Actomonas aquatica: one gene and its partner. Each later gene encodes a partner of the first gene's protein in a complex. Links are inferred from orthologs where the notes say so. Each region holds a gene or a part of one and is shown in the gene's direction. Other genes may lie near its edges.

The links.
Region 2: the proteins of K1X11_RS21585 (region 1) and K1X11_RS02250 are in contact, whole or in part, in a crystal structure (PDB 2HQS), measured with the Escherichia coli proteins. The link is inferred for Actomonas aquatica from one-to-one orthologs.

The regions. Positions count from the first base shown.
Region 1 is NZ_CP139781.1:5,646,162-5,649,272, forward strand. The notes cover bases 103-2,893. They hold K1X11_RS21585 (biopolymer transporter Tol), read left to right. Parts: upstream 103-801; coding sequence 802-1,986; downstream 1,987-2,893. Other genes in these bases: K1X11_RS21580 (Mrp/NBP35 family ATP-binding protein), read right to left, coding at 103-693; K1X11_RS21590 (MGH1-like glycoside hydrolase domain-containing protein), read left to right, coding at 2,142-2,893. In the rest of the region: more of K1X11_RS21580, read right to left, coding at 1-102; more of K1X11_RS21590, read left to right, coding at 2,894-3,111. UniProt on the Escherichia coli protein: Part of the Tol-Pal system, which plays a role in outer membrane invagination during cell division and is important for maintaining outer membrane integrity.
Region 2 is NZ_CP139781.1:567,367-570,652, reverse strand. The notes cover bases 213-3,178. They hold K1X11_RS02250 (OmpA family protein), read left to right. Parts: upstream 213-1,381; coding sequence 1,382-1,975; downstream 1,976-3,178. Other genes in these bases: K1X11_RS02245 (M20/M25/M40 family metallo-hydrolase), read right to left, coding at 2,142-3,178; K1X11_RS02255 (sirohydrochlorin chelatase), read right to left, coding at 449-1,309; K1X11_RS02260 (response regulator), read left to right, coding at 213-367. In the rest of the region: more of K1X11_RS02260, read left to right, coding at 1-212; more of K1X11_RS02245, read right to left, coding at 3,179-3,286. UniProt on the Escherichia coli protein: Part of the Tol-Pal system, which plays a role in outer membrane invagination during cell division and is important for maintaining outer membrane integrity. The Tol-Pal system is also required for polar localization of chemoreceptors clusters.

The DNA.
Region 1 (3,111 bases):
GTCACCGGTGCCCGGCGGCAGGTCGATGAGCAGGATGTCGAGCTCGCCCCATTTCACGTTTTGGACGAACTGCTGGATCGTCTTCATGATCATGGGGCCGCGCCACACCACGGGGGTGTTGTCATCGATGAGGAAGCCCATCGACATGACCTTTACGCCGTTGGCTTCCATGGGGATGAGCATATCGCCGTCGATCTGCGGGCGACCGGACAGGCCGATCATGAGCGGCACGCTGGGACCGTAGATGTCGCAGTCCATCAGGCCCACACGACCCGGGCGACCGGCGTCGGCGAGGGACTTGGCAAGGGAGCAGGCGAGGTTGACGGCGAAGGTGCTCTTGCCCACGCCGCCCTTGCCCGAGGCGATGGCGACGGCGTGTTTGATTTTGGAGTGGGCGGTATTGGTGGCGTTGCCGGCGAGGTTGCCGCCCTGGCGGGGCGGGGCGGCTTTGGGCGCGGACACGGCCACATCGATGATGGTGTCCTTCACTTCGGGCAAAGCCTGTAGGCAGGCTTCGACGTCACGCTTGAGTTGCAGGGGCGTTTTCGGGTCGTTGGTCGTGAGCGAGAGGGCGACCTTGACGGTGCCGTCGACGAACGCCGCGGATCGCACGATGCCGAACGACACGATGTCGCGGCTGAATCCGGGATATTTAACCTGCTTGAGCTGCTCTTTGATGGCTTCGGGAGTCACGGAATAAAAAGTAATGGGAACGATTGAGGATCGAAAGGGGTTTTACGTTGTTTAGTTGTATCACCCTGTAAATAGGAATGCCTCGAACCTCCCGCCCTTAGATTTCTCATGCGTCTTTTCTCCGTCTTCGTTCTTTTGCTCTCCAGTGTCCCCCTCTTTGCCCAAAATCGGGTGACCGAATTTGATGTCGACGTGCGCGTCGCCGTCTCGTCGGTGCCGGTGCGAGTGAGTGCGACGCCGGAAGCGTTGGATCGTTTGGCCAACCTCGCATTTGAGGCGCACGGGCACTACACCCGTGACAACAGCAACCCACTCTTCGACATCCGTTTCACGGCGGTGGCCGGAACCCGGGTGCAGGTGGATGTGACCCGGGGCGGCACGCGCGTGCTGAGTCGCACGGTGAATGGCACGTCGCTGCGCAACGCCCTACTGAAGGCGGCCGACGTGGCGGTGGAGAATACGGGCGGCGGCAAAGGTTTCTTCGCCTCGCAACTGGCTTTCATCTCCCAGCGCACCGGGCACACCGAGGTGTATGTGGGCGATTTGTTTTTTGGTGAGGTGCGCCAGTTGACCGCCGACCGGGCTTCGGCGATGTCGCCGCGTTGGTCGCCGGATGGGAGCAAGCTGCTTTACACCAGCTTCCACCGTTCCGTGGCATCCAATATTTTTGAGATCAACATGAACACGATGCAGCGCACGGAGTTTGTGCGCTTCAAAGGCACCAACCAGGGGGCGCGTTATAGCCCGGATGGCTCGATGGTCGCGATGGTCCTGAGTGGCGAGGGCAACCCCGAGATATACGTTTCCAACGCCCGCGGTCACCGGGTGGCCCGCCGCACCAATACCCGCAGTGTCGAGTCGTCGCCGGTGTTTTCGCCCGATGGCCGTCAGTTGCTTTTCACGTCTGACGCCATGGGCGGTCCGCAGCTTTTTGTGATGCCGGTGAACGGCGGGCGCATGAGTCGGTTGCCGACCCAGATCAGCCGCTACTGTGCGGAGCCGGACTGGAGTCGTGGTGACCCCAACAAAGTCGCCTTTACCATGCGGATCGGTAGGGGCTTCCAGATCGGCCTGTTCGACATGGCGACCCGTCAGCCGGCGGTGCAGGTTTCCAAGGCGCCGCAGGATGCGGTGGAACCGGCCTGGCTGGGAGACGGCCGGCACCTGCTTTACACGGCCCGCTCGGCGAATCAGCGCAGTATTTGGATCCTCGATACCGAAACCGGCAAATCGACCAAATTGAGCCCGAGTTCATTGGGGCAAGTTTCCCAAGCCTCGCCGATTATGCGCTAATTGCGGTGTCCGGCGCGTGAATGCGCCAACTGGCATGAACTAGGCTTATGGACGGTCGCTCGCCGTCACGCAGTTGAGACATTTGTTTTGCCTGTTTTTTTGGTCCGTCCATTTACGACGCGGACCAAACGCTGACGCGGGAAACTGACGAAACGATGGATCCAGAAGCAGAACAAGAACGGGCGGAAGCCGCGGCGGTTCCCGCCAAACCGATCGACCTCGACCGGCGGGCGATTCAAATCCTGCGCGAAAATGAGTGGGGCGACTACACGCTGCCGACCAAGGGGCTGTATCCCTACCAGTGGAATTGGGACTCGATGTTCGTCGCGCTGGGCTTCTCGGAGATCGACCTGGATCGCGCCTGGACAGAGGTGGAGTCGCTCTTTCAAGGCCAATGGGCCAACGGCATGGCGGCGCACATCGTTTTCCGTCGCGACGACCCGAGCTATTTTCCCGGTCCTTCGATTTGGAAATCCACCCACTCGGTGCCCACCTCGGGCTGTTCGCAGCCGCCAGTGGCGGCGACGGTGGTGCGCGACCTCTACGAGAAAGATCCGGAGGCGGGCTTGGAGCGGCTCCAGACCTTGTTCCCCAAACTCATGAGTTGGCACCGTTGGTTTCACACCAACCGGGTGGTGTCGGGCGGCGCGGCCATTGCGGTCACGCATCCGTGGGAATCGGGGCGGGACAATTCACCGGACTGGGACAAGGCCTTGGCCAACGTCGATCCCACCGGCATCGCGCCCTACCAGCGCAAGGACACCAGCCACGTCGACCCGACGATGCGGCCGACGAGTTTTGAATATGACCGCTACCTGAAGTTGGTGGAGTATGGCGCTGCCTGTGGTTGGGACCACACCCACATCACGCGCGAAGGTCCGTTCGCCGTGGCGGATCCGGGCATCACGTTCATCCTCATGCGGGCCGACCGCGACCTGCGCTACCTTGCGGAAGTGCTCAAGAAACACTCCGCGGTGCGCGAGATCGAGGGTTGGCTTTTCCACGCCCGCGAGGCGGCGCGCTACTTGTGGAATGACGAACTGGGCGCCTATACCGCGCGCGATCTGCGCACGGGTATCAAAGCCGATGGCGTGTCCAGTGTCTCCTTTCTGTCCTACTACGCGG
Region 2 (3,286 bases), 5.1 Mb from region 1 along the record:
CGAAGCGGGTGCCCACGGCTTCGTCGAAAAGACGGCTGGCTTGGTGGAGTTTAAGAAGGGCCTCGAGACCGTCGCCAACGGCGGCACCTATTTCGGCCCGGCCGTCGCTTCCCTCCTGCGCAACGTCGTCGCCAATCCCGCCGCCAGCTCGACCGCCGACTTTCTGACCGACCGCGAACGCGAGATCCTCCAGCTCGTCGCCGAGAGCCACAGCACCAAGGAGATCGCGCTCAAGCTCGGTATTAGCGTGAAGACGGTGGACAACCATCGCACCAACCTGATGCGTAAGTTGAACCTCCACGACGTCGCCAGCCTCACGCGCTACGCGGTGGAAATCGGACTCATCGAGTCCAAGACGACGCTCTGAGCGAAGCCTATCCCACGAATTTCCGGAAAGACCGCCTGCCCTGGGCGGTCTTTTTTTGCGCCCCAGCAAATGGCTCGCCGCTCAGTCCGCGGCGGCGAGACATTGAAGCCATCGTCGCTCCAACAGGTTCAACACGGCCTCACTATCGCCCAGCAACGGCGTAAACTTTACCCGCAGATCCGGACGCCCGGCCTGCTGCAAAGCTTCTGCGCAGATCTCCCGAATGTCTCCACCCGGTCCGGCATGACGCCCCGGCTGCAGAAATTGGAGCGCGATCACGATTTCGGAGACGGCCGGATTCCGGGCAAGCTCACTCAGCGCCGTCTCCAGCAGCGGTTCGTTAAAGGCATAGGCGGGTCCGGAGCGCCGCTCCATCGATGCCGCCGTCACACTCGCCACACGGCCATGTAACGCACAAGCCAGCTCGAGCGCGATGGCGTTGCGCACTTCGGTCACCGCCGAACGCGGGCTGCCATGGTCCACCAGGATCACGTGTCGCGCCGTCGGTTCGGCGGACGACTCCACCGCCCGGACTTGCGCCGCCAAAGCTTCGGCGACGAGACGCGCCGAGTCATCCTCACGCTGCACCAAACATCCGGCCTGCCGCACCTCCAACAACGGGAACCGTTCCCGCAACGCAGCCAGTCGCTCCGGCACATAGTCGACCAGCGCCGCGCTCGGGCCGAAGAACAACGGCAACACCATCGCTTCGCGTCCACCCGCTTCAGCGAACCGAGCGACCGCAGGCTCCAAGAGTTCCGCCGGACGACAGTTCAGTGCGTCCGCATCGACGCCGCTCGAGTGCAGCAGCGACACCGGCTTCACCGCGATGGCCACGCGTTCCTGCAAACGCAGCGCGACTTGCCGCAATCCCAGCGTCGAGGCCGCACGCAGCGAGCCATTATCGAACAGAAAACAGATTGAGGGGTCGAAGTCTGCCACGCTGCCGTTAAATAACTTGCGGACGTAAAATCGATAACCGATAAGTCAAAACACTGCCCCCTTTCCCGTCACATGTCCGTATTTGCCAAGAAATTTCTCCTCGTCCTCACCGTCGCAACCCTTGCTCTCACGGGCTGCACCAAAAAGCCCGTCCGTCCGGACCCCAGCGCCACCGCGATGGGCATGCAGGGCGCTGGCGGAGGTGCTGGCTACGGTGATTCCCTGCTGAATCAGGGCATCGACACCGGCTTGGATCCCTTGCTCGACGGTTCGGCCAGCGGCTTGGAAATGCGTGGCGGTGACGGCTACTACGAGGACGACCAAATGATCAAAGGTCTGCTGGAGCCGGTCTACTTCGACTTTGACCAGAGCGGCATCAAGACCTCCGAGCGCATCAAGCTCGAGGCCGCCATCGATTACCTTAACGCCAACCCGCAGCATCGCCTCCTCCTCGAAGGTCACTGCGACTGGAAGGGCACCGCCGAATACAACCTCGGTCTCGGTGATCGCCGAGCCGGCTCGGCCCGCCAATTCCTCGAGACCGCCGGTGTCGCCGCTTCCCGCCTCGAGACCGCTTCCAAGGGTGACCTCGAAGCCGTCGAGAACGCCAGCGACAGCCAGATGGCGCAAGACCGCCGCGTGGAGCTCATCATCCTGAAGCTCTGAGGCAGAGCCTCCCTCTCCTTCCCTTTTAAACGAAAGCCCGGTCCAATTCGGACCGGGCTTTTTGTTGGAGTGAATTGTAGCCGGGGTCGATGACCCCGGGAACGCGTCGGATAGGCCAAGACCGGGCTCAACGAGCCCGGCTACAGCCGAATGGCTGACGATCGAACTAGCCGTGCGCCAGTTTGCGCAGCACCGACTGGCTGACCTTCATGCCGCGCTCCATGACCTTCAGGTTAAAGGACTCGTTGGGCGCGTGCAGGTTGTCCTCGGGCAGGAACAAACCGAACATCACCGAATCGAGGCCAAGCACGCGCTTAATGTCCGCGATGATCGGCACACTGCCGCCTTCTCGCAGATACAGCGGCGGCTTGCCGAAGACCTCGGTCACGGCCGCATCCGTGGCGCGAAACGCGTCGGCCAGCACCGGCGATTGATCAGCCGGGGTATTCGGGCGATCCGGCGGCACCACGACGTAGGGGCTGCCGCTGTGCTGATCGATGATGCGGTAGGTCACGTCCTTGGGCATCCGCTCCTCAATGGTTTTGTAGAGCAGCGCGCGAATCTTTTCAGGCTCCTGATTGGAGACGAGACGGCAGCTCACCTTCACCATCGCCTTGCTCGGGATGACGGTCTTGGAGCCCTCGCCCTGGTAACCACCGCCGATGCCGTTGAAGTCCAACGTCGGCATGAAACGGATGGCCTCGAACGGGCCAAACCCTTCCACCGTGTAGAAGTCGGGGATGCCGAGGAACTGTTTATACGCCTCGGTATCGCTGCCGTATTTCTTGAGCTCGTCGCGCTCCCACTGTTCGACATCGAGCACGTCGTCGTAGAAGCCCGGCACGTTCACGCGGCCATCGGCCGTGTGCAGCGACGCGCAGAACTCGGTGAGCGCCTGAATCGGATTGCGCAACACACCGCCGTGCAGGCCGGAGTGCAGGTCCGACTTCGCCGTGGTGACTTCGAGGTCGAAGAGCACCAAACCGCGCAGGCCGCAGGTGATTACGACTTGATCGGCCGACGGGATGCCGGTGTCGGAAAGGAACACCAGATCGGCTTCGGCGAGGCGCTCCTGGTATTGCTCCAAAAACTTCGGGAAGCTCGGGCTGCCCATCTCCTCTTCGCCTTCCACCATGAAGGTGATGCGCAGCGGCAGATCAGGTTCCTTCTCAAGCAAAGCCGCGACTGCGGCGATGTGGGTCATGAGCGGACCTTTGTTATCCGCTGCGCCGCGACCGTAGAGGCGGTCACCGCGTTGTTCGGGTTCGAACGCTTCGGTTTCCCAAAGCTCCAGCGGATCGGCCGGCTGCA